One region of the Streptomyces sp. CG4 genome, then DNA from elsewhere that is predicted to be linked to it. Evidence: riboswitches for the same ligand, from Rfam matches in the RefSeq annotation. Region 1 holds a riboswitch; each other region holds the start of a gene.

Region 1 (7,512 bases):
GCCGGCGGTCCGCGCCAAGGAGGCGGCCAGCTCGGTGATGGAGTACCAGGTGACGCTCTCGGCCACCTCGAGGTCCCCGGTCGTACGTGACCAGTAGAAGCTGTCGCCGCTGAAGCAGTACCGCTCGTCGACGACGTAGAGCACGCTGCCCTGGGTGTGGCCGGGCAGCGGGTGGGCGATCACACCGTCCGCGATCTCCGCCGGGTCGGTGCCGTGCAGGACGTGGTCGGCGTCCGGGACGGCGTCGAGGTCTCCCTCGTGGATCCACAGCCGCGCGCCGAAGCGGTCGGCGTAGCGCCGGCCGTGCGCGACATGGTCGCGGTGGGTGAGCAGGACGTCGGTGACGGCGCCCAGTTCCTCGTAGCGGGCGGCCAGCTCGTTGCTCCAGCGCGGGGTGTCCACCATCATCACGGTACCGCCGGGGCGACGTAACAGGTAGGAGTTGGCGGCCGCGGTGTGCGTGGAGTTGTGTCCGCACAGGTACACGGTGTCGTCGAGGGCCAGCGGGAAGGGGTCCTGTGCCGTGTCCAGCCGTCCGCCCGGGGGACGGATGGAGCGGGTGTGGCAGGCATGCGCGGCGGCGTTCAGGAGCCGTACCTCGGCGCGGTCGCGTGGCTGGCGCAGGACGACCGAACGGCCGTCGGCCTCGCCGATCAGGTCGGGCGCGAGCTGCCGTGCGACATCGCAGTTGGTGCATCGCTCGTCCACGTACCAGCCGTCCTCGAACCGTTCCTCGCCCATGGCTCGTCCATTCCGCGTCTCTTCCGCCATCCGGTTTCTCTGTCTCCAGAGGTATCCACGCCCCTCGGATAAAGGAAGAGGGCCCGGATCTTGTGCTTGCGGCGGGGCGCTGCTCTGAGCGGGCCGCCCTGGGGAACGGCATGCGTTTCAGGTCAGGGGGCGGCGGGTCGCCTCGGCAGGGGTCCGGATGTCCCCGGAGGGCACTGCCGGGTGCACCGCGGACTGCCCCGCCGGGTCCCGACGCCAGCCTGGGAGGGGGGTATGCACGCGACAGCAGGCGGACGGACAGCGCCGCCGAAACGCAGCGCACCGCCGGCAATCGCGCGGCCACCTCCTACGTCCATCGGATCCAGCGATACGTGGACGACTCCGCCCCGGCCACGCCCCAGTTCGACGCGGCGTCCGGCGACCGGCTGCCGGCCTTCGCGCTGAACGAACCCGCGGTCACCGTGACCCTCGACCAGGGCGGCTTCCAAGGCACGGTCGGACGACACGGCCCGGCGACGGCCCCGGTCACCCTGACCTGGTCCAACGACCCTTCGCTGGCCATGAATTCCGAGTTCGGGGCCAAGGAGTTCTACGCCGTTCCGGCCGTCGTGGCCGCCGCGAACCGGTCGCTGGCCGACTCAGGCAGCTACGTCCGGCTGGCCCCGGGCGGCCACTCACTGCCCAACGCCGACGGGGAGCGGCTCGTGGTGGTCCGGCCGCGGCTGGCGAACGATCTGGACGACGTCGTCCTGACGAGGTTCATGCACCTGGTCCAGCACGAGTGCGTGGAGGTCGCCCAGAAGCTGACCGGCGGGCCCCTGGGCCATGCGGTCTTCCGCGGGCCCGGCGGCGAGGCCGTCGCTTCGGGCATCGGCCCCAAGGGGGTCACCGGGCTCCCGCGGCTCGCCGGCGCGCTGACCTCGGCCCGGCCGCCGAGGAATCCGCGCGAGGCGGCCGGGGCGACGCAGAGCGCCGATCCGGAGCAGGCGCCCGGAGAGGCCTACGGCACGAGCCTGTACCACCAGGAGCTCCAGGACAACGAGTACGCCATCGGCCTCAACGAGCACGCCCGGGCCCGGGTCGGCGAGGCGCTCACCACGCAGACCATCGGTTCCGAGCCGCGCCCGGGCGTCCCCGGGAACTTCGACTTCTCCCGCAACCGAGTGCCCGCCGAGCGCATCTGGGTCTACCACTACGCCGCCGTGGTGGCCGAGAGCAGCGACGGCGGCGACCAGATCACCCTGGAGAACTTCAACCGCAACACACTGATGGAGCAGTTGCTGCGCGAGGCCGCACGGCAGACCGCCGAGGCCTACGCGGGCGCCAACCCCGGACAGGTCATGCCGCCGCCGCAGGCCATGCGGGCGGCCCGCGAGGTGCTGGAGCGGGAGACCAGGTCCGCGATGGGCGACATGTGGTACTTCAAGATGTACGAGCCCGGTGGCGAGCGCAGCTTTCACGCCAAGAACCGCATCACCGCGCTCAATCCGCTGACGGTGGCCACCACGACCGTCCCGCACCTACTGTTCGAGAACCACTCGGACGTCCTGCTGCCCAACAGCGCCGCCCTGCTCGACCGGGTCGCCCCGGCGTGGCGGCAGTCGGCGGCACCGATCGTCATCGAAGGGCACGCCCGCGGTGGTCCGCTCCCGCCGCGGAACCTGGCGCGCAAGCGGGCCGACGCCGTGGTGGCCCAACTCGTCGGGCTCGGCATCGCCCGCGACCGCATCACCGTCAGGACCCGGGCGCACAGCGATCGTCCGATGGCGGCGGTCTACCCGGCGGACCGCCCCGAGGAGTACGTACCGGGCAACCGCGCCTGACCGCGCCGCGGCCCGGCTCGTCACCCGGTTCTCAAGGATGTCGTACGGGTCTGTCGAATGCGCGGGCTCCCGATCGACGTGAGGGTGAAGGCAGGACACCCCACGGACTTCAGGAGCATCCATCGTGACCGTGACCGCGGACATGGCCATCTCCCTCGACGGCTACGTCGCCGGCACCGGCGTCCGCGTCGACAACCCGGGAGGAGACAGCGCCGAGCCGCTCTTCGAGTGGATCCACAGCCTGGCGAGCTGGCGGGGACCGGAATGTCGACATCGCGGGCGGGGCGAGCACGGTGCGGCAGTACCTCGGGGAGGGCTTCATCGACGAGCTGCAGCTGCACGTGGTGCCGGCGCTCCTCGGCGCGGGGCAGCGGCTCTTCGAGGGAGTGGGCGCCGGGGGGCGGAGCCTCAAGCGGGTCAGGGTGGTCGACACACCTCTCGCCACCCACCTGAAGTACCGCTTCGTGTAGCGATCCCGGACGCATGCGTGTACCCGCCGGATGCAGGGGGCTGTGCGACCGCGAAACCGCGGACGCCGTAGCGCCACCGCCACGGCGTCCGCGGTCTCGCGCGGTGTTCTACCGCGATCTCGCCGCGCGGCGTCCTACCTCGTCGGCGAGGTCACCGCTTCGGCTCCGCGCTCTCGGCGCCCAGCGCCCAGGCGCCATAGGCCGCCCCGGCGGCCTCGAAGGAGAAGATCACGTGGGACGCGGCGGTGTTGACGTCCCGCCAGAACCGCTGGACGGGGTCGGACTCGAAGTGGCCCGTCGTGCCGGTACCACGGAAGAGGCGTTCGGCGGCCGACACGGACAGTTCGACCGCCAGCGCGAAGTCCCGGGGCCCGCGGACCGCCGCCTCGCCGTCCCTGGTCTCCTCGACGCCGTCGGCGACCCGCGCGGCCCGCTGGACGAGGAGCTCGGCGGCGTCCACCTCGGCCGCCGAGCGGGCCAGGTCGATCTGCACCGGCGGCTTCTCGCGCAGCGGGGCGCCGCGCCGGTCGGTCCGGCGGAGGTTCTGCTCGGCCGCGGCGCGGACCGTGCCCCGCGCGGCGCCCACCACGGGGACGGCGAGCGGCAGGGCGTTCAAGGCGTGCACGGGGACCGTGTGGCACCGGGCCTCGGAGGCCGTGGCCCGCCCCGCGTTGATGTCGAACCGGGACAGGGTCAGCTCCTCGGGCACGAACACGTCGTCGAGGACCATGGTGTCGCTGCCCGTCCCGCGCATGCCCAGGGTGAACCAGGTGTCCTTCACGGTGATGTCGGCCCGCGGCACCGCGAAGAACCGCACCTCGCCCCGCCCGTCGGGGCCCGTCTTGCCGGGTACGGCGGAGCAGGCGAAGACCCAGTCGGCGAAGCGCACCCCGCTGATGTACTTCCACTCACCGCTGAGCCGCCAGCCGCCGGAGACGCGCTCCGCCTTGCCGGCCGGCATGAGCGCACCCGCCATCAGGGCGTCCGGCCCGTCGGCCCAGAGCACCGCCTGCCCCTCCGGGGGCAGGAACGCCCCGTAACGAGCCGCGTAGGCGGACAGCGAGGCGGCCCAGGCCGCCGAGGCGCAGCCCTCGCCGACCAGGATCACCGCCGAGGTCATGTCCACGAAGCCGCCTTGCGTGCCGCCGAAGGCCGCGGGCACGAAGTGCCGGGCGAACCCGGCCTCCCGCACCGCCTCGACCACCTCGGGCGCAAGCCGCCGGGCGGCCTCCGTCTCCTCGCTGCACCGCGCCGCGATCTGCGCCACGCGCGGAGCAGCGGCGACGACCTCCGCCACGCTCGCCCTCTCGGCCAGGATCGCCGCTGTGCTGTCGCTGAGCATATATTCGCCACCTCCACTGGGATGGCCGCAGTCTCTCCGGCCGAGCCCGCGACGGGCCGCACCCAAGCCGGGAGCGGCCCGTCAATCACCCGACCGGCTTCAGGCCGCCGCGGCCCGCCGGCGGGCCGCGGGGACGCGCGGGGCACGCCACGGCCGCGTGTCTCACCTCACCTTCCGAATGCCGGACGTGTGCCACCGCACCGCGGGTGGCCCCGTAGGGTGTCCCCTGCAGCTGGTTCGCCCCGTCAGCCAGGCGGGACGCGTCGTAAGAGGGAACCCGGTGGGAATCCGGGACTGCCCCGCAGCGGTGAGCGGGAACGACCGCCGTCATACGCACTGGGTCCGAGGTACCGGGCCTGGGAAGCGACGGCCAGTAGGTGTCCTCCTGGGGGAGGACGTGCCCGCGAGTCCGAAGACCTGCCAACTGCCCGCGTGCGGGACACCTCGTGCGCGGACATCCCGGTGACCTCGAGGGCGGGTCGGCGTACCGAACCGAACGGACGGCGTGAGCCGTTGCCGTGCGGTCCGTCACCCCTTCGCGCTCGCGTCCCGTCGCCGGGATCTCAGGGATTCATCTCGCGAAGGAGATCTCCGTGACCAGCAGGTCCGCAGCCGCGGCAGCACGGGCCACCGTGTACGGCTACCCCCGTCAGGGCCGAAACCGTGAACTGAAGAAGGCGATCGAGGGCTACTGGAAGGGCCGCGTCACCGCCGACGCCCTCCGGGCCACCGCCGCCGGACTGCGCCGAAGCACCTGGCGGCAGTTGGCGGACACCGGCGTCGACGAGGTGCCGACCGGCGACTTCTCGTACTACGACCATGTACTCGACACCACCGTCATGCTCGGCGCGATCCCCGCACGCCACCAGGAGGCGGTCGCCGCGGATCCGCTCGCCGGGTACTTCGCCATGGCGCGCGGCACCCAGGACGTCGCCCCGCTGGAGATGACGAAGTGGTTCGACACCAACTACCACTATCTGGTACCCGAGTTGGGCCCGGACACGGTGTTCACGGCCGACTCGGCCAAGCAGGTGGCGGAGCTGACGGAGGCCCTCGCGCTGGGCCTGAGCGCCCGGCCCGTCCTCGTCGGGCCGGTCACCTATCTGCTGCTGGCCAAGCCCGCACCGGGCGTGCCGGCCGACTTCGAACCGCTCACGCTGCTGGACCGGCTGCTGCCGGTGTACGGCGAGATCCTCGCCGACCTGCGCGCGGCCGGTGCCGAGTGGGTCCAGCTCGACGAGCCCACGCTCGTACAGGACCGCACCCCGGCCGAACTGAACGCCGCCGCCCGCGCCTACCGCGACCTCGGCGCCCTCACCGACCGGCCCCGGCTGCTGGTCGCCTCCTACTTCGACCGGCTCGGCGAAGCCCTGCCCGTGCTGGCGAAGGCCCCGGTCGAGGGCCTGGCCCTGGACTTCACCGAGGCGGCCGCCGCCAACCTGGACGCGCTCGCCGCCGTCGGCGGGCTGCCCGGCAAGCGCCTGGTCGCCGGCGTCGTCAACGGCCGTAACATCTGGGTCAACGATCTCAAGCAGTCCCTCGCCACGCTCGGCACCCTGCTCGGTCTCGCGGACCGGGTGGACGTGTCGGCGTCCTGCTCCCTGTTGCACGTGCCGCTCGACGCCGGCCTGGAACGGGACATCGAGCCGCAGATCCTGCGCTGGCTCGCCTTCGCCCGGCAGAAGACCGCCGAGGTCGTCACCCTCGCCAAGGGCCTCGCCCAGGGCAGCGACACGATCGCCGCGGAGCTGGCCGCGAACCGGGCCGACCTGGCCTCGCGCGCCCACTCCCCCATCACCCGCGACGCGGCCGTACGGTCCCGGGCGGCCTCCGTCACCGAGGCCGACGTCCGCCGTTCCCAGCCGTACGCCGAACGGGCCTCGGCGCAGCGGGCCCGGCTCGGTCTGCCGCTGCTGCCCACGACCACGATCGGTTCGTTCCCGCAGACCGCCGACCTGCGCACCGCCCGCGCCGACCTGCGCGCCGGCCGCATCGGCACGACCGGCTACGAGGAGCGCATCGAGGCGGAGATCCGGGAGGTGATCTCCTTCCAGGAGAAGACCGGACTGGACGTCCTGGTCCACGGTGAGCCCGAACGCAACGACATGGTGCAGTACTTCGCGGAGCAGCTCACCGGTTACCTCGCCACCCAGCACGGCTGGGTCCAGTCCTACGGCACCCGGTACGTCCGCCCGCCGATCCTCGCCGGTGACATCGCGCGACCGGCGCCGATGACCGTGCGCTGGACGCGGTACGCCCAGTCGCTCACGGACCGCCCCGTCAAGGGCATGCTCACCGGCCCCGTCACGATGCTCGCCTGGTCCTTCGTCCGGGACGACCAGCCCCTGGCCGAGACCGCCCGGCAGGTCGCCCTCGCCCTGCGCGACGAGGTGAACGACCTGGAGGAGGCGGGGACTTCGGTCATCCAGGTCGACGAGCCCGCGCTGCGCGAGACCCTGCCGCTGCGCGCCGCCGACCGCCCCGCCTATCTCGCCTGGGCCACCGAGGCGTTCCGGCTCACCACCGGTGGCGTTCGGCCGGACACCCAGATCCACACCCACATGTGCTACGCCGAGTTCGGTGACATCGTCCAGGCCATCGACGACCTCGACGCCGATGTCATCAGCCTGGAGGCGGCTCGCTCCCATATGCAGGTCGCCCGGGAACTGGCCGCCCACGGCTACCCGCGCGAGGCCGGCCCCGGCGTCTACGACATCCACTCCCCCCGCGTCCCCGGCACGCAGGAGGCGGCCGGACTCCTGCGCACCGGCCTGCGGGCGATCCCCGCCGAACGGCTGTGGGTCAACCCCGACTGCGGCCTGAAGACCCGCGGGTGGCCGGAGACCCGCGCCTCCCTGGAGAACCTGGTCGCGGCCGCCCGCGCGGTACGAGCGGAGCTGTAGCGGACCCACAGCGGACATCCGGCCCGGGCCACCCCGTGGCAGCGGGGCTGGGAGGATGCGGCACATGGTCACGGCTGTGGAGTGGGGGCGGATCCGGGAGACTCTGCGCTTCGGGCAGGTCTTCCGGGGCACCGTCGTGAAGGTGCCCCGACCCGGCGCGATCGGGATCTTCGTGGACATCGGCCTGCCCGTAGGAGGCTTCGTCGACGTCCTGCTGCTGCCCGAACAGGAGGAACGCTGGCCGC
Region 2 (7,512 bases), 5.7 Mb from region 1:
GGCGATCCGGGTCGCCGGGCGGGAGCGCAGGTAGTACGTCGTCTTCAGGCCCGACTTCCAGGCGTACGCGTACATCGAGGAGAGCTTGCCGATGGTCGGCGTCTCCAGGAACAGGTTCAGGGACTGGGACTGGTCCAGGAACGGGGTGCGGGCGGCGGCCATGTCGATCAGGCCGCGCTGCGGGATCTCCCACGCGGTGCGGTACAGGGCCCGCACCTCCTCGGGGATCCAGACGAACTCCTGCACGGAGCCGCCCGAGTCGCGCAGCGCCTCGCGGGTGCGCGCGTCCCACACGCCGAGGTTCTTCAGGTCCTGCACCAGGTAGGAGTTGACCTGGAGGAACTCACCGGACAGGGTCTCGCGCTTGAACAGGTTCGACACCTGCGGCTCGATGCACTCGTACACGCCCGCGATGGAGGCGATGGTGGCCGTCGGGGCGATGGCGAGGAGCAGCGAGTTGCGCAGGCCCGTCTCGGCGACACGCCGGCGCAGCGCCTCCCAGCGCTCGGGCCAGGTCAGTTCGACGCCGTAGTGGTCGGGGTGCAGCACGCCCTGGGCCGTACGGGTCTTCTCCCAGGCCGGCAGCGGGCCGCTGCGCTCGGCGAGGTCGGTGGAGGCCTCGTACGCGGCGAGCATGATGCGCTCGGCGATCCGCGTGGACAGGGCCTTGGCCTCCGGCGAGTCGAAGGGCAGGCGCAACTTGAAGAAGACGTCCTGCAGCCCCATCGCGCCGAGGCCGACGGGGCGCCACTTGGCGTTCGACCGGCCCGCCTGCTCGGTCGGATAGAAGTTGATGTCCACCACGCGGTCGAGGAAGGTGACGGCGGTGCGGACGGTCTCGTCCAGCCGCTCCCAGTCGAGGCCGCCGGTCACTGTGTCGACAAAGGCACCCAGGTTGACGGAGCCCAGGTTGCAGACCGCCGTCTCGCCGTCGTCCGTGACCTCCAGGATCTCCGTGCAGAGGTTGGAGGAGTGGACCACATGCCCCGGCAAGGCCGTCTGGTTGGCGGTGCGGTTGGCGGCGTCCTTGAAGGTCATCCAGCCGTTGCCGGTCTGCGCGAGGGTGCGCATCATCCGGCCGTACAGCTCACGGGCCGGCAGGGTCTTCTTCGCCAGACCTGCCGCCTCGGCCTTGCGGTAGGCGGCGTCGAACTCCTCGCCCCACAGGTCCACCAGCTCCGGCACGTCGGCGGGGGAGAACAGCGACCACTGCGCGTCGGCGTTCACCCGGCGCATGAACTCGTCCGGGATCCAGTGCGCGAGGTTCAGGTTGTGCGTACGGCGGGCGTCCTCACCGGTGTTGTCCCGCAGCTCCAGGAACTCCTCGATGTCGGAGTGCCAGGTCTCCAGGTAGACGGCCGCGGCGCCCTTGCGCCGGCCGCCCTGGTTCACCGCGGCCACCGAGGCGTCCAGGGTCTTCAGGAACGGGACGATGCCGTTGGAGTGCCCGTTGGTGCCGCGGATCAGCGAACCGCGGCTGCGGATCCGGGAGTACGACAGTCCGATGCCGCCGGCGTGTTTCGAGAGCCGGGCCACCTGGTGGTAGCGGTCGTAGATGGAGTCCAGCTCGTCCAGCGGGGAGTCGAGGAGGTAGCAGGACGACATCTGGGGGTGCCGCGTGCCGGAGTTGAAGAGCGTGGGGGAGGACGGGAGGTAGTCGAGGCGGCTCATGAGCCCGTAGAGCGCGGCGACTTCGTCCACGGAGCGAGGGGTGTCGTCCTCGGCCAGGCCGCTCGCCACCCGCAGCATGAAGTGCTGGGGCGTCTCGATGACCTTGCGGGTGAGGGGGTGCCGCAGCAGATAGCGGCTGTGCAGCGTGCGCAGGCCGAAGTAGCCGAAGCGGTCGTCGGCCGCCCGGTCGACCAGGGCGTCGAGGCGGGCCGCGTGGAGCCGCGTGAACTCCGCGGTGCGGTCGGCGATCAGGCCCTCGCGGTGGCCGACGGCGACGGACTCGGTGAAGGACGTCACGCCCTGCGAGGCGGCCTCGGCGCGGATGGAGAGGGTCAGCAGCCGGGCGGCCAGCTTCGAGTAGGCGGGGTCCTCGGAGATGAGCCCGGCGGCGGCCTCGGTGGCCAGTTCGCGCAACTCCGCCTCGTCGGCACGGGCGGACCGGCCGCGCAGCGCGGCGGCGGCGACCCGGCCGGGGTCGGCGTCGGGGAGGTCGGAGGTCAGCTCGGTCAGGGTCCGCAGCAGCGCGGTACCGGGACCGTCGGTCTTCAGCTCGCTGACTTCGCCGACTGAAGCCGGATCTGCTGGCGCGATGGTCACGTGGGGCTCTCCCTCGCTCGGCACGGGGGCCTGCGGAGGACAGGGGGCAGCCACGAGCGCGCACGCGTCGCGTCCACCGGCCCATTCCACGAGGCCCGGACGTCTCAGGGCACCCGGACCGGACGGTCGGGTGCGCTGTCGACAGGTCCTCGGACTGACTCCTGTGCGATGCGCTCCGCCTCGGGGGCGGACATGCACAAGTACACCGTTGCGGGACAGTTCCGGATTCGCACCGGATTCCCCTGTGGCGACAGCGAGGACGAGCATACATCTAGTGCCGGGCTGTCGTGGCACCACCAGATGTTGTGTCGCGACGGTCTCGGAGCGTCAACTCGTAGGTGAGCAGAGTGATGTCGTCCAGGTGCGGCACGGGATTCCAGTCCCGCTCGGGTGTACGGACGAAGCCGAGGCGTTCGTAGAGCCGGTGGGCGGCGTGCATACGGCGAGAGCTCGACAGGACGACGGCGGTACAGCCCTCCGTGCGCCGGGCGCGGTCGAGACAGGCACGGACGAGGGCTTCGCCGATGCCCCGGCCCCGGGCGTCGGGTGCGACCGCGAGCGCCCTGATCTCGGCCTCGCCCGGACCGGCGATATCGGCGACGGGGCCGCCCGACGGGACGAAGGTCACGCCGCCGACGAGCCGTTCGCCCGCCATGGCAACGAGGACCTCGGCCGCGGCCGCGCGAGCGGCCACGTCCTTGAGGGCGGGCAGATACGGGTCGGTCCCGCCGTAGTCGAGGAGGCCGTCGTCGAGGTAGGCATGCGCTGTGATCTCGCCGAGTTCCGCGTGTTCGGTGGGTTCGGCGGGGCGGATGAGGATGTCCATGGTGTGAGTGTGCAAGTGAGCGGGCCGCCGTAGCACTTGCTTTCGGCGGCCCGCTGCGGGTTGCTCGCGCAGTTCCCCGCGCCTCTCAGGGGGTTGCGGTGGGCGTCAGTTCCTTCTGGACGCCCGGTTCTCCCGCGTCCGCCGTGTAGTCCTCCGGCTTGGTCTCGTCGATGCCCTCAGGAGCCTTCACGGCCTTCAGGATCAGGGTCAGGACAACGGTGACGACGACGTTGAGGACGAACGCCGTCAGGCCGATGTAGCCGATCTCCCCGATGCCGGGGATCTCCTTGGCCGAGCCGCCGAAGTGCTTCTGGGTCGGGGAGGCGACGCCGTACGCGGCGACCGTGCCGTACGCCATGCCGACCGCCCAGCCGGCGAGCAGCGCCCAGCGGTGGAACCAGCGGGTGAACAGGCCGCCGACCAGGGCCGGGAAGGTCTGCAGGATCCAGATGCCGCCCAGCAGCTGGAAGTTGATCGCGACCGTCTTGTCCATGGTGAGGACGAAGACCAGCGCGCCGACCTTCACCAGCAGCGACACGGACTTGGAGACCTGGGCCTCCTGCTTCGGGGTGGCGTCCGGCTTGATGAAGTCCTTGTAGATGTTGCGGGTGAAGAGGTTCGCCGCCGCGATCGACATGATGGCGGCGGGTACGAGCGCGCCGATGCCGATCGCCGCGAAGGCGACCCCCGCGAACCAGCTCGGGAACATGTCCTCGAACAGCTGCGGGATCGCCAACTGGCCGTTCTTGACCTTCACTCCGGCCGCGATCGCCATGAAGCCCAGCAGGGCCAGCAGGCCGAGCATCAGGGAGTACAGCGGCAGGATCGTGGTGTTGCGGCGGATCACGTCACGGCTCTTGGAGGACAGGGTCGCGGTGATCGAGTGCGGGTACATGAAGAGCGCGAGCGCGGAGCCCAGCGCCAGCGTCGCGTACGTCCACTGGCCCGCCTCCGGTGGCGCGAGCGCACCGCGCGGCTTGCCCGTCACCGGGTTGACCTGGCTCAAGGCGTGACCCGCCTTGGCGAAGATCTCGTCGAAGCCGCCCAGCTTGATCGGGATGTAGATGATCGCCACCGCGATGACGAGGTAGATCAGCCCGTCCTTCACGAACGCGATCAGGGCGGGCGCGCGCAGCCCGGAGGAGTAGGTGTACGCCGCCAGCACGCCGAAGGCGATGAGCAGCGGCAGGTCTCGTACGAACCAGTTGCTGCTGCTGTCCCCGCCGACGCCCATCACGTCCAGCACCGCCTGGATGCCGACGAGCTGGAGCGCGATGTACGGCATCGTCGCCAGGATGCCGGTCAGCGCCACCGCCAGCGACAGGCCCCTGGAGCCGAACCGGCCGCGCACGAAGTCCGAGGTCGTCACATAGCCGTGCTTGTGGGACACCGACCACAGGCGAGGCAGGAAGGTGAAGATCAGCGGGTAGACCAGGATCGTGTACGGCACCGCGAAGAAGCCGGACGCGCCCGCCGCGTAGATCGCCGCCGGTACGGCGACGAAGGTGTACGCCGTGTACAGGTCGCCGCCGAGCAGGAACCAGGTGATCCAGGTGCCGAACGACCGTCCGCCCAGGCCCCATTCGTCCAGCGAGTGCTCGTTCTCGGCCCGGCGCCAGCGTGCGGCGAGGAAGCCCATGACCGTGACGGCCAGGAAGAAGAAGATGAAGACGCCGAGCGCGACGCCGTTGACGCCGTTCTTCACTTGTCCGCACCGCCCTTCTGGGCCGCACGGCCGCGCTGGTCACGCTGCCACAGCTTGTAGGCGGTCACGGTGAGCGCGGTGGAGATCAGCACCCAGAGCATCTGGTACCAGTAGAAGAACGGGATCCCGATGAACGCGGGGTCCGTCTTGGCGTAGGAGCCGACCCAGAGCAGCGCCACGAAGGGCGCGCCGAGACACAGGGCGATGATCACCCTGACCGGTGTGACGATCGGTGGTCTCACTTCAGGCGTATCGGACATGCCACGGCTCTCCGTCCCCTCGCTGATCACCTGTGTAATGCGCAGGCAATCTAGGTGACGGTGTCGTGGCAGTGGAAGACCTCGTCCGCATATCGGTATATCGATTCAGCGAACGTCCACGGGCCGCGCTCGTGCCGGGACTTACTCGGCGGGCCGCTTCAGTCGCGCCACGAACTTGTAGCGGTCCCCCCGGTACACGGACCGCACCCACTCCACCGGCTTGCCCTCGCGGTCCAGGGAGTGCCGGGAGAGCATCAGCATCGGCAGGCCCACGTCGGTGCCGAGCAGGCCCGCCTCGCGCGGGGTGGCCAGCGAGGTCTCGATGGTCTCCTCGGCCTCGGCGAGGTGGACGTCGTAGACCTCGGCGAGGGCGGTGTAGAGGGACGTGTACTTCACCAGGGAGCGGCGCAGGGCAGGGAAGCGCTTGGCGCTCAGATGCGTGGTCTCGATCGCCATCGGCTCGCCGTTGGCCATGCGCAGCCGCTCGATGCGCAGCACGCGTCCGCCGGCGCTGATGTCGAGCAGCCCGGCGAGCCGGTCGTCGGCCGTGATGTACCCGATGTCCAGCAGCTGCGAGGTCGGCTCCAGACCCTGGGCGCGCATGTCCTCGGTGTAGGACGTGAGCTGGAGCGCCTGGGAGACCTTGGGCTTGGCGACGAACGTGCCCTTGCCCTGGATGCGCTCGAGCCGGCCCTCCACGACCAGCTCCTGCAGGGCCTGGCGGACGGTGGTGCGGGAGGTGTCGAACTCGGCGGCCAGCGTGCGCTCGGGCGGGACCGGCGTGCCCGGAGCCTGCGTCTCCGTCATGTCGAGCAGGTGCTTCTTCAGGCGGTAGTACTTGGGCACGCGCGCCGTACGGACGGTCGTCCCGGCCTCGTTCTCCGCACTGCTGACGTCGGTGCTCATGCTCTGCCTTCCCGGCTCCGAATGCCGAAAGCGACCGACCTGCTATCGGCCACGGCTCACATCGTGGCACGGCTTCGCGGGTCAGGAGTCCCCCGCACGCTCCGTGATCCCCTCTATATACCGTCGCACCCGCCCTTGGTCTAGTCCATCAGGCACCCAGGAAGCACGCCCAGGCAGCCGCGGAGGCCCCGCCACGCCCCCTGCCGAGCCCCGCCGGCTCCCGGCCGGCCCCTGTGTCGAGCCCGCCTCGAACCATGGCCGGCGCCCGGCCGATCCCGCCTGGATCCGTAGCCGTCCCCTTCAGCCGTCCCCTTCCTGACCGCTGCCGGCTTCCGCTGCCAGACCCGTGCCCCGGCTGGGTCCCCGGCCGACCCTGCTGGATCTGCTGCCGAGCCCCTGTTGATCTCAGCGGGCTCCGCCGTCAGCCCCGTCCCTCCACCGGCTCCGCCCCGGGCTGAGTCGCGGCCGGCTTCGCTGCAGCCCTGCTGGTCCCAGCGGGCTCCGCCGTCAGACCCCCTGCACCGGCCCCATCCCGGGCCGAGCCCCGGCCGGCTTCGCTGCCGAGTCCTGCCAAGCCCTGCCCAACCCTGCCGGCTCCCGGCCGGCCCCTGTGTCGAGCCCGCTGGATCCCCTGTCGGCCCTCGGCGCTCCCCGCTAGATCCCCTGCCAGTTCGGCTTGTTGGCGTAGGTGTGGCGGAAGTAGTCCGCCAGCTTCAGTTTGGATGCGGCTGCCTCGTCGACGACCACCGTGGCGTGGCGGTGCAGCTGGAGTGCGGAGGCCGGGCAGACGGCCGCGACCGGTCCCTCGACGGTCGCGGCGACCGCGTCCGCCTTGCCCTCGCCCGTCGCCAGCAGCACCAGGTGCCGGGCCTCCAGGATGGTGCCGATGCCCTGGGTGATGACGTGGTGCGGCACCTGGTCGATGTCGCCGTCGAAGAAGCGGGCGTTGTCGACGCGGGTCTGCTCGGTCAGTGTCTTGATCCGGGTGCGTGAGGCGAGGGACGAGCAGGGCTCGTTGAAGCCGATGTGTCCGTCCGTGCCGATACCGAGCAGCTGCAGGTCCACCCCGCCGGCCTCGGTGAGCGCGCGGTCGTACGCCTCGCACGCCGCCTGGATGTCCTCGGCGGTGCCGTCGGGGCCGAGGAAGGAGCCCATGCCGATGCCGAGCGGCTCCAGCACCTCGCGGCGCAGCACCGAGCGGTAGGACTCGGGATGGTCTGCGGGCAGCCCCACATACTCGTCGAGCTGGGCTACACGGGCCCGCGAGGTGTCGACGGCGCCGGAGCGCACCTTCGCGGTCAGTGCCTGGTAGATGGGCAGCGGGGTGGAGCCGGTGGCCACGCCGAGCAGGGCGTCGGGCTTGCGTCGCAGCAGCTGGGCCATGGCCTCGGCGATCAGCTCGCCGCCCGCCGCGGCGTCCGGAACGATGACAACTTCCACGCTGGGCCTGCCGTTCTGAAGTGGGCTCGGTGCGTCTATGTGGTTTAGACCAATCTAACAGAATCGGCCTTCGGCAGCCCAGGAAAGAGAAGGAGAAGGCCCGGGAA
Region 3 (7,512 bases), 7.8 Mb from region 1:
TGGCCGCGATGGGCTACCGCTTCCAGTTCATCACGCTGGCCGGGTTCCACTCCCTGAACCACGGCATGTTCGACCTCGCGCGTGGTTACGCCGAGCACGGCATGACCGCGTATGTCGGCCTGCAGGAGCGGGAGTTCGCGGCGCAGGCCGACGGCTTCACGGCGGTCAGGCATCAGCGCGAGGTCGGCACCGGCTACTTCGACCTGGTGTCCACGGCCGTGAACCCCGCCTCTTCGACCACCGCGTTGGCCGGGTCCACGGAGAAGGAGCAGTTCCACTAGGCAGCCCGGCCGAGCGGGGGCCCACGGCCCCCGCTCCCCTTCCTCCCGCAGGAGAACCCGATGTCCACCACCGCACTGACCCACCATGTCCGCGTCCTCGCCGCACCCGGCCACCGCCACGACGAGATCCTCACCCCCGCCGCCCTGGACTTCGTCGGTCGTCTGATCGCGGCCTTCGGCACACGCCGCCAGGACCTGATGAGGGAACGCCGCCGACAGGCCCTGCGCCTGGCCGCCGGGTCCCTGCTCGACTTCCCCTTGGTCACCTCCGCCGTCCGTGCCGACCCGAGCTGGCGCGTCGCGCCGCCCGCGCCCGGTCTGACCGACCGGCGGGTCGAGATCACCGGCCCGCCGGAGCGCCGTACGACGGTGAACGCACTCAACTCCGGCGCCCGGGTGTGGATAGCCGACTTCGCGGATGCGACCGCTCCCACCTGGGAGAACATCATCGGTGGCCAGCTGAACCTGCTGGACGCCGTCGAGCGGCGGATCGACTTCACCGCCGGGGACGGCAAGGAGTACCGGCTCGGGGAGCAGCTCGCCACCATCGTCGTACGACCGCGCGGCTGGCATCTGGACGAGGAGCATCTGGAGTACGACGGCCGGCCGGTGCCCGCCGCGCTCGTCGACTTCGGTCTGTACTTCTTCCGCTGCGCCCAGCGGCAGATCGACGCCGGGTACGGCCCGTACTTCTGTCTGCCGAAGCTGGAGAACCGGTACGAGGCCCGGCTGTGGAACGACATCTTCGTCCTCGCCCAGGAGTTGCTCGGCATCCCCCGGGGCACCGTCCGCGCCACCGTGCTCATCGAGACGATCACGGCCGCGTTCGAGATGGAGGAGATCCTGCACGAGCTGCGCGAGCACAGCTCCGGCCTCAGCGCGGGCCGCTGGGACTATCTGTTCAGCCTGATCAAGACCTTCGGCCACCGCACCGACTGCCTGCTCCCCGACCGTGCCAAGGTCACGATGACCGCGCCCTTCATGCGGGCGTACACCGCACTGCTCGTGCGCACCTGCCACCGGCGCGGCGCCCATGCGATCGGCGGGATGGCCGCGCAGGTGCCCGGCGAGGACCCGGACGCCCATGAGGCCGCGGCGGCCACGGTGCGGCTGGACAAGGAGCGGGAGGCGGAGGACGGGTTCGACGGCTCGTGGGTGGCCCACCCGGGGCTCGTCCCGGTGTGCCGTGCGGTGTTCGACGGCGTCCTCGGCGACCGGCCGCACCAGCTCGACCGGACGCGGGACGACGTGGCGGTGACGGCCGGTGACCTGCTGTCCGTGCGCCGGCTCAGCGGCCCGCCGACCCCGGACGGCGTGCGCACCAACATCGCTGTCGCGCTGCGCTACTTCGCCGCCTGGCTGCGCGGGCAGGGCGCGGTCGCCCTCCACGGCCTCATGGCGGACGCGGCCACCGCCGAGTTCGCCCGGGTGCAGGTCTGGCAGTGGCTGCGGCACCGGGTGATCGACCGGGAGACGGTCCTGCGGCTGCTCGACGAGGAGACCGCGAAGCTCGGCGCCGAGTATCCCTGGGCGCCGGTGGAGGAGGCGCGGGCGCTGTTCGAACGCACCGCGCTGTCCGGGGAGTTGCCACTGTTCTTCACACCGGACGCCTACTCCCGTCATCTCGTGCGGCACGCGAAGGAGGGGTCATGAGCGGGCGTATCCGAAGGGTGGGCGTGGTCGGTGGCGGCCAGATGGGCGCCGGGATCGCCGAGGTGTGTGCGCGGGCCGGTCTGGACACGGTGGTGTGCGAGGTGGACGCGGCCGCGGCCCGTGCCGCGCGGGAACGGGTGGCGGGCTCGCTCGACCGCGCCGTGCGACGCGGGAAGCTGCCCGAGAGCGCCGCACAGGACGCGCTCGCCCGGCTCGTCTTCACCGGCGACCTGACGGACCTGGCCGACCGGCAGCTGGTCGTGGAGGCCGTCGTGGAGAGCCCCGACGCCAAGACCGAGGTCTTCGCGGCACTCGACAAGATCGTCGAGGATCCGGCGGCCGTGCTGGCCACCAACACCTCGTCCTTGTCGGTGATGCGGCTCGGCAGGGCGACCGGACGGGCCGACCGGGTCGTGGGCCTGCACTTCTTCAACCCCGTTCCGGTGCTGCCGCTGGTGGAGGTCGTGACCTCGCTGCACACGTCGGCCGACACGGTGGCCGCGGCCGAGGAGTTCGCGGGCCGCACACTGGGCAAGACGGTGATCCACAGCCGGGACCGGTCGGGTTTCGTCGTCAACGCGCTACTCGTGCCGTATCTGCTGTCCGCGATCCGGATGGCGGAGTCCGGCTTCGCCACCGCCGCCGACATCGACACCGGCATGGAGCTGGGCTGCGCCCACCCCATGGGCCCGCTGAAACTCGCGGACCTCATCGGCCTGGACACGGTCGCCTCCATCGCCGAGTCGCTGTACGACGAGTTCCGCGAGCCCCTCTACGCCCCTCCCCCGCTGCTCCAGCGGATGGTCGAGGCGGGACTGCTGGGCCGTAAGACCGGCCGCGGCTTCCACCCGTACGACCCGTACGACCAGGACTGAGGCCACCGCCCGCAGGAACAGGGCGGAGACCGCCCGCGCGACCAGGGCTCGGCCCGCTACCCGCCGCCGCGCACGCCGCCCGCTGGTCCGGACCCGCGTAGGCGGCGAGGGGCCGGACCAGCGCGTTGTGGGCGAGCTGTTCGGTGACGTGGGTGGTCCGGCCGTGCTGCGACTCATCGCGAAGAGGGATGTGAAGGCCGAGGTGTCGAAGCCGATCAGGTGGCGGGCGAGCCCGGCCGGGTAGTCGGGGTGGGGATGGACGCCCTTGCGGGTGAGCGAGCATGGCGTGATGCAGGGCCGCGTGCAGCTCGGCGAGACGGGGGATCTCGGGGTCGGTGGCGCGGGCGACCAGGCGGTCCAGGGCGTCCCGCGTGATCGGCACACGGGAGTCGCTGTGCTCGTAGACGCGATGGCCGAAGCCCGTGATCTTCCGCCCGCCGGCCGGCGCCTGCTCCAGCTGCTCCTCGGCCCGGCGCGGGTCGCCGACCTCCGTCGGCGCATTCCGCGGATGCTAAGTTCGCGGGCGAGGCGAGGAGGTGTGCGCATGGTCCGGCGACCGGCCGACCGCCGGCCAACCGGCGCTGCTGGAGCATGGCCCACTGCTGGACCACCGGATGAGCACCCTGCAGCGCACCGGGCGACGGGGCGTGCCGTTCTCGTTCCTGCGGGTCGACCGGGCCGGCGACATCTCCAAACGACGGTCCGCGTGCCGCAGTTCGCGGGCGAGCGCGACGGCGAACTCGGCGCGCGGGGCATGGTGACCCTGGACGACCCCCGGGCCGCGAACCGCCGGCGGCCTGGGCTGCCGGATCCGCGAGCGTCGCGACTGCGGCCAGCGGGCCCGCCCCCGGCCGGCGGACGGTCGGCCGTCGACCCGGACCGGCGTCCGTATGTGCCGTACGCGGTCGAGTCCCGCACCCCATGACACCGATGACACGGACACCAGGAGCAGCCGCGTGACCAGCCGCGTGACCTTCGTCTCGCCCGCCATGAGCCCATCTCTGCGGCAGGCCCGCTTCTACGACGGCGACTCCGTCGACGACATCGGCGCGGCCGGTGCCCGGGCGGCGGCCGGGTCACTGCCCGCACCCGCCCGCGTGGTCACTTCCGCCAGTGTGCGCTGCCGGGAGACGGCCGAGGCACTCGGCCTCGACGGCGCGGCGGCAGCGGAGCTGGCCGGTCTCGATGTGGGCCGCTGGCGGGGCCGCACCCTGCAGGAGGTGGGGGCCGCGGAGCCGGAGGCGGTGGGCCGCTGGCTCACCGATCCCGGCTGGGCGGAACACGGTGGGGAGTCGGTGCGGGACGTGTGCGAGCGGATCGGGCGCTGGCTGGACACCGCCCAGGACATGGACGGCCGTACGGTCGCCGTGGTCGAGCCGGAGGTGGTGCGGGCGGCCGTCGTCGCCGCCCTCGACCTGTCCGCCTCGGTCTTCTGGCGCCTCGATGTGCCGCCGCTGACCGTGACCGAGCTCAGCGGCCGGTCCGGGCGGTGGAATCTGCGGCTGGGGCGTCCGCTGGCCGCACCGGAGGAGGACGACTAGGCGCCGCCGGCCGGGGGTTCAGGCCGACCAGGGAGCGCCGAAGGGCCGTTCAGGCTGTCGGGCCCCGATGGCGGCGCAGCAGTGCCGCCACGGCGCAGCGCAGGCAGGGGGCCGCGGTGGCGTCCACCACGGGCTCGCCGTCGGGGCTCGTGGCCGGTGCCATGTGGGGGTGCCCCTGGCAGGTCTCCGCTGGGGTCTGCCCTGGGCAGGGCTCTCCCGGGGTGGCTATGAGCGCCTCCAGGTCGTGCAGGAGCCGTTCGTTGCGCTTGGCCTGCTGGGCGAGGACCCGGACGCGGGCGCTCTGGCCGCCGATCTGGCGGCGACTGGCGGCCAGTTGCTCGTACTCCTCCAGGGTGAGGGCGACCGCGTCCCGGCCGCCGAGGGTGATGCGGCGCGGCTGTGAAGGTCTGGCCATCCGCTTCCTCCGCGCCTCGCCCGGGTGGTGGGCGCCCGATCGGCCGGCTTCCGTGCCCTGCCCGTGAAATCCCGTGTGCATCGGTGTCCGTTGAACGCCAGAGGGCCCTTGGAAGGTTCCGAAGGGCCCTCTGTTGTCCGGAAGGAGTCAGTGCGCGGCCGGAACCGCACGTCCGCTCTTGGCCGCCGCCGGCTTGGGGTTCAGCACCCGCTCGGCCAACTCGCCGAAGAGAAGGCCGAATCCGCCCCACATGACGGTCTGGATCGCCAGTGCCGAGAGCCGGAACCGCCACAGCAGGGTCGCCGGGAAGTCCTTGGGCACCTCGTTGACGACGGGCAGGAACTGGTAGGCCAGGCCGATCACGACGGCGAACGCGGCCACCGCGACCACGGTCGCCCACCAGGTGCCCAGGCTCGGCGCGAGCCGCTTGCCCAGGAGGGTGGCGGCGATCGCCAGGAGGACGCTGAGCAGCATCATCAGGAAGTACAGGGTGGTCCGCTTGCCGATGGTGTCGGGGCTGCCGACCGACGGCGGATTGGCCGGGTACTTCAGGAACGGCACCACGTACACGGCGAACAGGGCGCAGCCCGACAGCAGCAGCGCCGTGGCGCGCGGGCTGAAGCGGCCCACGCGGCCGAGGGCGAAGCAGTACGCGAGCGCGGCGATGCCGCCGAAGGCGACCCCGTAGACGAGGACGCCGGTGGCGAGGCCGGCGGTGGACTGCAGGGAGCGGGAGACGACCGCCATCTCGTGCTCGTGGGAGTGGGCGTCCTCGAAGCTGATCGCCTTGTCGACGTTCGGCTCACCGAGGAGATAGGCCACCACCAGGGCGAGCACGCCGGCCGCGAGGCCGGCGAGCATGCCCCGTACGAGAAGGTTCCGTACGGTTGCGGATTTCATGTGTGCACGGGGTCCCTCGCGTCAGTGGCAGGGGAAACCGAGCAGGTGGCGGGCGTCGTGCACCCACTCGTGGACGTCCGTGCCGCTGAACACGGAGGTGGCGCCCTGCTCGGCGCCGACGAAGTAGAGCAGGACCATCATGAGGATGCCGAAGAACACCGCCCAGGGAGCGATCGCCTTCAGCGGCAGCTTGGCGGGAACGACGGGGGTGGTGGCTGTCGGCTGGGCGACGGTCTGCGCCATGGCAGGACCCTCCTCTGGGAGTTCGCGTCCCATCTCGGTGGTGCACAGGACGACGGCCACGGGTCTGACTCACGAGCCCCCTGGGGGTCCCGCATACAGTGGCGCGACCGTGCCGGATTCCCACCGGCTTCCGTGTCGCCGTCGTCGATATCGGACCGACCGTACCGCGTGACGCGACCATGGCCAAGACCGCCTCCGCCCGACGTGATCTTCCTCTCCCACCAGGCGGGACGGCAGAGGGCCGGTGGGTCGGCAGTGGCGGAATTCCGGCGGTCGTTCGTCGATGAAGGCCGCCGCGACCTCGCCGGTTCGGCGGCCATGCGGGCGTCCAAGTGCCCGGGTCGACCGAACGCGACGGTCCTGCTCACCAGGCCGCCTCCCGGGCGTCGCCGGGCCCGGCGAGCCCCAGTTCGCGGTCGCCGAGCGGGGCGAAGAAGCGGGCCACGTCGGCGTCGGAGACCTCGGCGAGGGTCTTCGGGAACCAGCGCGGATCGCGGTCCTTGTCGATGACCTGGGCGCGGATGCCCTCCACCAGGTCGGCTGTGCTCAGGGCGGCGCAGGAGACGCGGTACTCCTGGTCGAGGACCCGTTCCAGCGGGCCGAGACGCCGGGCGCGGCGCACTGCGGCCAGGGTGACCTTGAGGGCGGTGGGCGACTTGGCGAGCAGGGTATCGGCGGCCTCCTTCGCGTCCGGGCCGCCGTGGGCGAACAGCCGTTGAACGATCTCCTCGACCGAGTCGGCGGCGTAACAGCCGTCGATCCACTCGCGCCTTGCCGTCAACTCCCCTTGTGGCGGCGGCTGTACGTGCCGGGCGAGGACGTCCGGCAGGGGCATCTCGGCGAGGTCGTCGACGAGGGAGCGGAGCGCGGCGGACGGTACGTAGTGGTCGGCGAGGCCGCACAGCAGGGCGTCGCCGGCGCCGATCTGCGCGCCCGTCAGCGCGAGGTGGGTGCCCAGTTCGCCCGGGGCGAGGGCGAGCAGATAGGTGCCGCCGACGTCGGGGACGAAGCCGATGCCGGTCTCGGGCATCGCGATCCGCGACCGCTCGGTGACGATGCGGACGCTGCCGTGCGCGGAGACGCCTACCCCGCCGCCCATCACGATGCCGTCCATGAGCGCGACATACGGTTTGGTATAGCGGGCGATACGGGCGTTGAGGTGGTACTCGTCGCGCCAGAACGCGGCCGAGAGGGTGCCGTCGCCGGCGCGGGCGTCGTCGTGGATGGCACGGATGTCGCCGCCCGCGCACAGTCCGCGCTCTCCGGCGCCGGTGATGACCACGGTCTCGACGGCCGGGTCGTGCTCCCACGCCGTCAGTGCCTCGTCGATACGGCGCACCATGGCGTGGGTGAGGGCGTTGAGGGCTCTGGGCCGGTTGAGCGTGATGTGGGCGGCCCGGCCCGCGGTGTGGAACAGGACGGGTTCCCCGCTGCCGGTCATCCGAACGCCTCCGGCAGGTCACGGGCCACGATGAAGTACATGATCTCCTTGGTTCCTTCCAGGATCTGCGGGACCGGTGCGCAGGCCGCGGACGGTGTTCCCGCGGCGCACGCCGGCGGCTGCGGTGCGAGCGCGCGGCATGCCCTTCCTGGCTACGGCCGGT
Region 4 (7,512 bases), 1.8 Mb from region 1:
GAGGTCGCCGACGCGCGCCGAGACGTTGCCCGAGGTGCCGACCACCAGTCCGTCGGTTACGGTCCGCCGTGCCGTGGCGACCAGTTCCGCCCAGAGGTGTTCCCGTTCCGCGTCCCGCCGCTGTTCAGCCATGCCGCGATCCTGCCAGCCGCGCCCGCGGTCAGGGGGTGGGCGGGTGCTTCCGGCCGGAAGTACGTACCCCCGAAAGGCGGAAGTCGCGGTGAATCGCCGCAAATGGGCGCTGATTCGGGGGATCGCCAGGCCTTCAATGGTCCCCCTTGACCGCCGGACGATCTTGCGTCCGCCGACCTGGGGAGACGCATGGCCAGTGAACGCACACCCTTCCGTCGCCGCGCCGGTGTCCTCGTGGCGGCCACGGCGGCGCTCGCCCTGACGGGCACCGCGGGCACCGCGGCCGCGGCGGCCGGAGCTCCGGCGCTGGCCGTGAGCAAGCCCCGCGGTCACGATGTCTCGTCCCACCAGAAGCGCGTCGGCTGGCAGGGCTCCCGGTCCAAGGGCGCGCGGTTCGTCTACGTGAAGGCGACCGAGTCCACGAACTACCGCAACCCCTACTTCGCCCAGCAGTACAACGGTGCGCACAAGGCGGGCCTGGTCCGGGGCGCGTACCATTTCGCCCGGCCGGACAAGTCGTCCGGCGCCAAGCAGGCCGCGTACTTCGTGCGGCACGGCGGCGGCTGGCGGGCGGACGGCTGGACGCTGCCGCCCGCGCTGGACATCGAGTACAACCCGTACAACAAGAAGCACAAGTGCTACGGGCTGAGCAAGAAGCGGATGGTCCGCTGGATCCGGTCCTTCAGCGACGAGGTCAAGCGCAGGACCGGCCGCCGCCCGGTGATCTACACGACGAGCCAGTGGTGGAAGCTCTGCACCGGCAACAGCCGCGCGTTCTCGAAGAGTCATCCGCTGTGGATCGCCCGGCACGGCGTCAAGAAGCCGGGGGCGCTGCCGGGCGGGTGGCACTACTGGACGTTCTGGCAGTACCAGTCCGAGGGCACGCTCCCGGGTGACCAGGATCTCTTCAACGGGTCCCAGAGCCGGCTGCGGGTCTTCGCGCGTAGCCGGTAGCCAAGGGGCGTCTGGGGCACCGGTGTCGAACCGGAGCGAAACGGAACACCAACCCCCCTCCCAGGACACCCCCAGGCCCGCCTCAGTTCACCTTCCGTTCATCCAGGTTGCCTACGTTCGTCCAGCCAATGACCTCGAAAGATTGCCTGGGTAAATGGAAAGCTTCTCGCTGATCCTCGCGATTGTGGTCGTCACCGCACTCGCGTTTGATTTCACGAACGGTTTCCACGACACCGCCAACGCGATGGCCACCACCATCTCGACAGGCGCTCTGAAGCCCAAGATCGCAGTGGCCATGTCCGCCGCCCTCAATCTGGTGGGCGCCTTCCTCTCCGTGGAGGTCGCGAAGACGATCTCCAAGGGTCTCGTCAACGAGACCGGCATCCGTCCCGAGGTCATCTTCGCCGCCCTGGTCGGCGCGATCCTCTGGAACCTGGTGACCTGGCTGGTGGGCCTGCCGTCCAGTTCCTCGCACGCTCTGATGGGCGGCCTGATCGGCGCCACCGTCGCCTCCGCCGGCTTCGGCGCCGTCCACGGTGACGTCCTGGTCACCAAGGTGCTCCTCCCGGCGGTCGCCGCTCCGGTCGTGGCCGGCCTCGCGTCGATGCTGGCCACCCGGTTCTCCTACGGCATCGGCGGCAAGGCCGAGGGCGAGGCCACCCGCAAGGGGTACCGCGCCGGGCAGATCGCCTCCGCCGGCCTGGTCTCCCTCGCGCACGGCACCAACGACGCCCAGAAGACGATGGGCATCATCACCCTCGCGCTGATCACGGGCGGTGCCATCGCCCCCGGCTCCAACCCGCCGGTCTGGGTCATCCTCTCCGCCGGCCTGGCCATCGCGCTCGGCACCTACATCGGCGGCTGGCGCATCATCCGCACCATGGGCACGGGCCTGACCGACCTGGAGCCGCGCCAGGGCTTCGCCGCCCAGACCAGCGCCGCGACCGCCATCCTGGCCTCCTCGCACCTGGGCTTCTCCCTCTCCACCACACATGTCGTCTCCGGTTCGGTGATGGGCGCGGGCCTCGGCCGCAAGGGCGGCGTGGTCCGCTGGTCCACCGCGACCCGGATGGCCGTCGCCTGGGTGCTCACGCTGCCGGCCGCCGCGGTGGTCGGCGCGGGCGCCGAGTCCGTCACGGACCTGGGCGACTGGGGCACCGCCGCCGTCGCGGTCTTCCTCGTCGCCGCCAGTGCCGCGATCTGGAAGATCTCCCGCCGCGAGGTCATCGACCACACCAACGTCGTCGCCGAGACCGAGGAGCCGCCCGGCGTGGTGACCACCGCCATCGCCGCCGTGACCCCGCCCCCGGCCGGCACGGTCGCCGAGGACCTGACGGCGACGATCGCCGCCCCGGCCCCCGCCGAGCCCACGACCCGGACCGCCCCGCCGGCCGCCACCGTCTGACCCCGGCCACCCGGTTACCGAAGGAAGCATCATGAAGATCGACTGGGCAGCCATCGGCTCCGTCTTCGGCGTCAGCCTCGTGTTCACCGTGGCCCTGGTGACCCTGTTCACCCTCGGTGTGGGCGGTCTGGCCCGACGCGAGAAGGCCGCCGCGCAGGGCGGCTCCGCCACGCTCGCCGTGACCGGTGCCTACGTCTGCTTCGCCGCCTGCGCGGCGGCGGTGGCGTACGGCATCTACCTGATCGTCGCCAAGGCCTGACAGCCCGCCAGGAACCGGGCGGTACCGTCACAGGCACCGCGAACCGACCCTCACGAAGGCTCCTCTCCGCCCGCCGCGGAGGGGAGCCTTCGCCGTGCGCACCGGCCACGGGCGCCCCGCGATGTGGGGATCGGCACACTCTCCCCGTGCAGGTCAACGGCAAGTTGACGGCCGTTCCGGGCGCGTGGTGGACTGCCCACGCCATGTACGGCGGCAGGAGAGGAAGCCGGTGCGAATCCGGCGCGGTCCCGCCACTGTCACCGGGGAAGAACCCCCCGGGAGCCAGGAACTCTCACCGCCGAATCTCGTCGAACCAGGGCGCGGACACCCTGAGTGAGGACACCGATCGCCATGCCCGGCTGCCGAAGGACCCCTGCCAGGCCCGCTCCTGTACCTACGGCCGGCTGAGCCGATGGGTGCCGATCGCAGTTACGCGTACGGCGCCGCCGCCGGCCTTCTCGGTGATCTGCTCCTCGGCGATCCGCGCCGCGGGCATCCGGTCGCCGCGTTCGGGCGTGCGGCCGCTGCCGTGGACGGCGCGTTGTGGCACGACCACCGCGGCTGGGGCGCCCTGCACACCGTGGTGTGCGCCGGTGGCGCCGTCGCACTCGGCACGGTGGCCGCACGCGCCGTACGCCCCTCCCCCGCCGCCTCCGTCGCGCTGACCGCCGCCGCCACCTGGGCGGTGGTCGGCGGCACTTCGCTCGCCCGCGAGGCCCGCGCCATCGGCAGCGCCCTGGAGCGCGGGGACGTCGAGACGGCGCGGGCGCGGCTGCCGCATCTGTGCGGCCGGGACCCGCAGGCGCTGGACGCCGACGGGATCGCCCGGGCCGTGGTCGAGTCGGTCGCCGAGAACACCTCCGACGCCGTCGTGGGCGCGCTGGTGTGGGGAGCCGTGGCCGGGGTGCCCGGGCTGCTCGGCTTCCGGGCCGTCAACACGCTGGACGCGATGGTCGGTCACAAGTCCCCGCGCTACCGCCGCTACGGCTGGGCCTCGGCCCGCCTCGACGACGTGGCCGGCTGGCCGGGCGCCCGGCTGACCGCCGTACTCGCCGCCGCGGCCGGACCCGACCCGCGGGGTGCGCTGCGCGCCTGGCAGGCCGACGCCCACCGGCACCCGAGCCCCAACGCGGGCCCCGTCGAAGCGTCGTTCGCGGGCGCGCTCGGCGTCCGCCTGGGCGGCACGCTCTCCTACGGCGGCCGGGTCGAGCGCCGGCCCGTCCTCAACGGCGGCAGGGGCCGGGCGGTCCGGGTGACCGACGTCGACCGGGCGGTACGGCTCTCCCGCCGCGTCGGCCTGCTCGCGCTCGGCACCACGGTCGCCGCGCGCCTCCTCGTCACAAGCGTCAAGAGCCTCAAGAGCCCGAAGGGACGTGGAAAGTGAACGGGGGACTCCTCGTCGCCGGGACCACCTCCGACGCCGGCAAGAGCGTCGTGACGGCCGGGATCTGCCGGTGGCTGGTGCGTCAGGGCGTGAAGGTCGCGCCGTTCAAGGCGCAGAACATGTCGCTCAACTCCTTCGTGACCCGCGAGGGCGCGGAGATCGGGCGGGCGCAGGCCATGCAGGCCCAGGCGTGCCGGACCGAGCCGACCGCGCTGATGAACCCGGTGCTGCTCAAGCCCGGCGGCGAGCAGAGCAGTCAGGTGGTGCTGCTGGGCAAGCCGGTGGGCGAGCTGAGCGCGCGCGGCTACCACGGCGGGCGGCAGCAGCGGCTGCTCGGCACGGTGCTGGACTGCCTGGCCGAGTTGCGGGGCACGTATGACGCGGTGATCTGTGAGGGTGCGGGTTCACCGGCGGAGATCAATCTGCGCCGGACGGACATCGTGAACATGGGGATCGCGCGGAACGCGCGGCTGCCCGTGCTCGTCGTCGGCGACATCGACCGCGGCGGCGTCTTCGCCTCCTTCTTCGGCACGGTCGCCCTGCTCTCGCCCGAGGACCAGGAGTTGGTCGCCGGGTTCCTGGTGAACAAGTTCCGCGGCGACGTCTCCCTGCTGGAGCCCGGGCTGGAGATGCTCCACGGCCTCACCGGGCGGCACACCTTTGGCGTCCTCCCCTTCCGGCACGGGCTCGGCATCGACGAGGAGGACGGCCTGCGGGTGTCGCTGCGCGGCACCGTCCGCGAGTCGGCCGTCACTCCCCCGGTCGGCGAGGACGTGCTGCGCGTCGCCGTGTGCGCGATCCCGCTGATGTCCAACTTCACGGACGTGGACGCGCTGGCCGCCGAACCGGGGGTCGTGGTGCGGTTCGTGGACCGCCCGGAGGAGCTGGCGGACGCGGACCTGGTGGTGATCCCGGGCACGCGGGGCACGGTGCGTGCGCTGCAGTGGCTGCGCGAGCGCGGGCTCGCGCAGGCGCTCGTCACAAGGGCCGCCGAAGGACGCCCGACCCTCGGCGTCTGCGGCGGGTTCCAGATCCTCGGCGAGCACATCGAGGACGAGGTCGAGAGCCGCGAGGGGCACGTGGCCGGCCTGGGGATCCTGCCCGTGCGGGTGCGGTTCGCCCGCGAGAAGATGCTGACCCGGCCGGAAGGGGAAGCTCTCGGCGAGCGGGTCGAGGGGTACGAGATCCACCACGGCGTCGCCTCCATAGAGGGAGGAGAACCCTTCCTCGACGGCTGCCGGGTCGGCCGGACCTGGGGCACCCACTGGCACGGTTCGCTGGAGTCGGACGGCTTCCGGCGGGCCTTCCTGCGCGAGGTGGCCGCCGCCGCGGGCCGCCGCTTCGTGCCCGCGCCGGACACCTCCTTCGCCGCGCTGCGCGAGGAGCAGCTCGACCGGCTCGGCGACCTGATCGAACAGCACGCGGACACGGACGCGCTGTGGCGGCTCATCGAGTCGGGCGCGCCGCAAGGACTGCCTTTCATCCCCCCGGGAGCGCCTGCATGAGCACAGTGTTGTTGTTGTCGACCGCCGACACGGATCTGCTGGCGGCCCGGGCCTCCGGCGCGGACTACCGCATCGGCAACCCGACCCGGGTGGGCGTCACCGAGGAGCTGCCGGGGCTGCTCGACGGCGCGGACCTCGCCGTCGTACGGCTGCTGGGTGGCAAGCGCGCCTGGGAGGAGGGGCTGGCCGCGCTGAAGGCGGCCGGGATCCCGACCGTGCTGCTGGGCGGCGAGGCCGTACCGGACGCCGAGCTGATGGCCGAGTCGTCGGTGCCGGCCGGTGTGGTGGCGGAGGCGCTGAAGTACCTGGTCGAGGGCGGCCCGGCGAACCTGCTGGAGCTGTCCCGGTTCCTGTCGGACACCGTGCTGCTGACCGGCGAGGGCTTCGAGGAGCCGCGGAAGATGCCGGAGTACGGCGTCCACGGCTCCTACGCAGTACGGGACGGCCGCCCGACCGTGGGCGTGCTCTTCTACCGCGCGCACGAACTGAGCGGCAACACCGCCTTCGTGGACACCCTGTGCGAGGCGATCGAGGCGAAGGGCGCCAACGCCCTGCCGGTGTACTGCGGTTCGCTGCGCGGCGCGGACGCCGGGCTGTACGAGCTGCTGGGGAGGTCCGACGCGCTGGTCGCCACCGTGCTCGCGGCGGGCGGCACCCACGCCTCGCAGGCCTCGGCGGGCGGTGACGAGGAGGCCTGGGACATCGGGGCGCTCGCCGACCTGAACATCCCGGTGCTGCAGGGTCTCTGTCTCACCTCGTCCAAGAAGGCCTGGGACGAGTCGGACGCCGCCCTGTCCCCCATGGACGCGGCGATGCAGGTCGCCATCCCGGAGTTCGACGGCCGGCTGATCACCGTGCCGTTCTCCTTCAAGGAGCAGGGCCCCGACGAGGTCCCGGTGTACATCGCCGACCCGGAGCGGGCCGCGCGCGTCGCCGGAATCGCCCTGCGCCACGCCCAGTTGAAGCACAAGCCGAACGCGGAGAAGAAGGTCGCGCTGGTCTTCACCGCGTACCCGACCAAGCACTCCCGCGTCGGCAACGCGGTCGGCCTGGACACGCCCGCGTCGGCGGTACGGGTGCTCGACGCGCTCCGGGACGCCGGGTACGGACTCACCGAGTACCCCTCCGGCGGCGACGAGCTGATCCACCGGCTGATCGCGGCCGGCGGCCATGACGTCGAGTGGCTCACCGAGGAGCAGCTGGCCGCCGCGCCCGCGCGGGTGCCGCTGGCGGACTACCGGGCGTGGTTCGAGACGCTGGACCCGGACCTCAGGGACGCCATGGTGGAGGCGTGGGGCGAGCCGCCGGGCAGCCTGTACGTCGACGGCGAGGACATCGTGCTGGCGTCGCTGCGGTTCGGGAACGTCGTCGTGATGATCCAGCCGCCGCGCGGCTTCGGCGAGAACCCGATCGCGATCTACCACGACCCCGACATGCCGCCCTCGCACCACTACATGGCGGCCTACCGGTGGCTGGAGAACAGCTTCGGCGCGGACGCGATCGTGCACATGGGCAAGCACGGCACGATGGAGTGGCTGCCGGGCAAGGGCCTCGGCCTGAGCGCCGGTTGTGCCCCGGACGCGGTCCTCGGCGACCTCCCCCTCATCTACCCGTTCATCGTCAACGACCCCGGTGAGGGCACCCAGGCCAAGCGGCGCGGGCACGCCACGGTGGTCGACCATCTGGTGCCGCCGATGGCCCGCGCCGACACCTACGGCGACCTGGCCAAGCTGGAGCAGCTGCTGGACGAGTACGCGCTCGTCTCCGACCTGGACCCGACGAAGGCCCCGGCGGTGCGCGCCCAGATCTGGACCCTGGTCAAGGCGGCCGAGCTCCACCACGACCTGCATGTGGACGAGCAGCCGGACGAGGA

What was found. Region 1 has a riboswitch for cobalamin ahead of metE (5-methyltetrahydropteroyltriglutamate--homocysteine S-methyltransferase). Riboswitches for the same ligand answer to the same signal wherever they lie in the genome.
Region 2: it holds a riboswitch for cobalamin, as region 1 does, so the genes downstream of both, AB5L52_RS15360 (ribonucleoside-diphosphate reductase subunit alpha) here and metE (5-methyltetrahydropteroyltriglutamate--homocysteine S-methyltransferase) in region 1, are expected to answer to the same signal.
Region 3: it holds a riboswitch for cobalamin, as region 1 does, so the genes downstream of both, AB5L52_RS06045 (CbtB-domain containing protein) here and metE (5-methyltetrahydropteroyltriglutamate--homocysteine S-methyltransferase) in region 1, are expected to answer to the same signal.
Region 4: it holds a riboswitch for cobalamin, as region 1 does, so the genes downstream of both, AB5L52_RS33380 (cobalamin biosynthesis protein) here and metE (5-methyltetrahydropteroyltriglutamate--homocysteine S-methyltransferase) in region 1, are expected to answer to the same signal.

What each region holds. Positions count from the first base shown of each region.
Region 1 covers NZ_CP163525.1:9,151,061-9,158,572, reverse strand. Annotated here, with positions in the region: gene AB5L52_RS42215 (MBL fold metallo-hydrolase) at 1-741, opposite strand, end outside; gene AB5L52_RS42210 (OmpA family protein) at 1,101-2,552, shown strand; gene AB5L52_RS42205 (dihydrofolate reductase family protein) at 2,846-3,022, shown strand; gene AB5L52_RS42200 (acyl-CoA dehydrogenase family protein) at 3,174-4,364, opposite strand; cobalamin riboswitch at 4,581-4,804, shown strand; gene metE (5-methyltetrahydropteroyltriglutamate--homocysteine S-methyltransferase) at 4,958-7,267, shown strand; partial or broken gene AB5L52_RS42190 (FCD domain-containing protein) at 7,167-7,512, opposite strand, start outside.
Region 2 covers NZ_CP163525.1:3,404,744-3,412,255, reverse strand. Annotated here, with positions in the region: gene AB5L52_RS15360 (ribonucleoside-diphosphate reductase subunit alpha) at 1-2,268, opposite strand, end outside; cobalamin riboswitch at 2,391-2,558, opposite strand; gene AB5L52_RS15355 (GNAT family N-acetyltransferase) at 2,540-3,094, opposite strand; gene mctP (monocarboxylate uptake permease MctP) at 3,180-4,799, opposite strand; gene AB5L52_RS15345 (DUF3311 domain-containing protein) at 4,796-5,059, opposite strand; gene AB5L52_RS15340 (GntR family transcriptional regulator) at 5,201-5,965, opposite strand; gene nagB (glucosamine-6-phosphate deaminase) at 6,620-7,405, opposite strand.
Region 3 covers NZ_CP163525.1:1,309,678-1,317,189, forward strand. Annotated here, with positions in the region: gene aceA (isocitrate lyase) at 1-281, shown strand, start outside; gene aceB (malate synthase A) at 342-1,934, shown strand; gene AB5L52_RS06015 (3-hydroxybutyryl-CoA dehydrogenase) at 1,931-2,809, shown strand; partial or broken gene AB5L52_RS06020 (citrate/2-methylcitrate synthase) at 2,889-3,299, opposite strand; partial or broken gene AB5L52_RS06025 (short-chain fatty acyl-CoA regulator family protein) at 3,418-3,734, shown strand; gene AB5L52_RS06030 (histidine phosphatase family protein) at 3,766-4,350, shown strand; gene AB5L52_RS06035 (hypothetical protein) at 4,400-4,765, opposite strand; gene AB5L52_RS06040 (CbtA family protein) at 4,913-5,665, opposite strand; gene AB5L52_RS06045 (CbtB-domain containing protein) at 5,687-5,908, opposite strand; cobalamin riboswitch at 5,945-6,083, opposite strand; gene AB5L52_RS06050 (enoyl-CoA hydratase/isomerase family protein) at 6,273-7,349, opposite strand; gene AB5L52_RS06055 ((2Fe-2S) ferredoxin domain-containing protein) at 7,502-7,512, opposite strand, start outside.
Region 4 covers NZ_CP163525.1:7,306,143-7,313,654, reverse strand. Annotated here, with positions in the region: gene AB5L52_RS33400 (class II aldolase/adducin family protein) at 1-132, opposite strand, end outside; gene AB5L52_RS33395 (lysozyme) at 322-1,086, shown strand; gene AB5L52_RS33390 (anion permease) at 1,241-2,491, shown strand; gene AB5L52_RS33385 (hypothetical protein) at 2,523-2,750, shown strand; cobalamin riboswitch at 2,922-3,065, shown strand; gene AB5L52_RS33380 (cobalamin biosynthesis protein) at 3,163-4,134, shown strand; gene AB5L52_RS33375 (cobyric acid synthase) at 4,131-5,639, shown strand; gene cobN (cobaltochelatase subunit CobN) at 5,636-7,512, shown strand, end outside.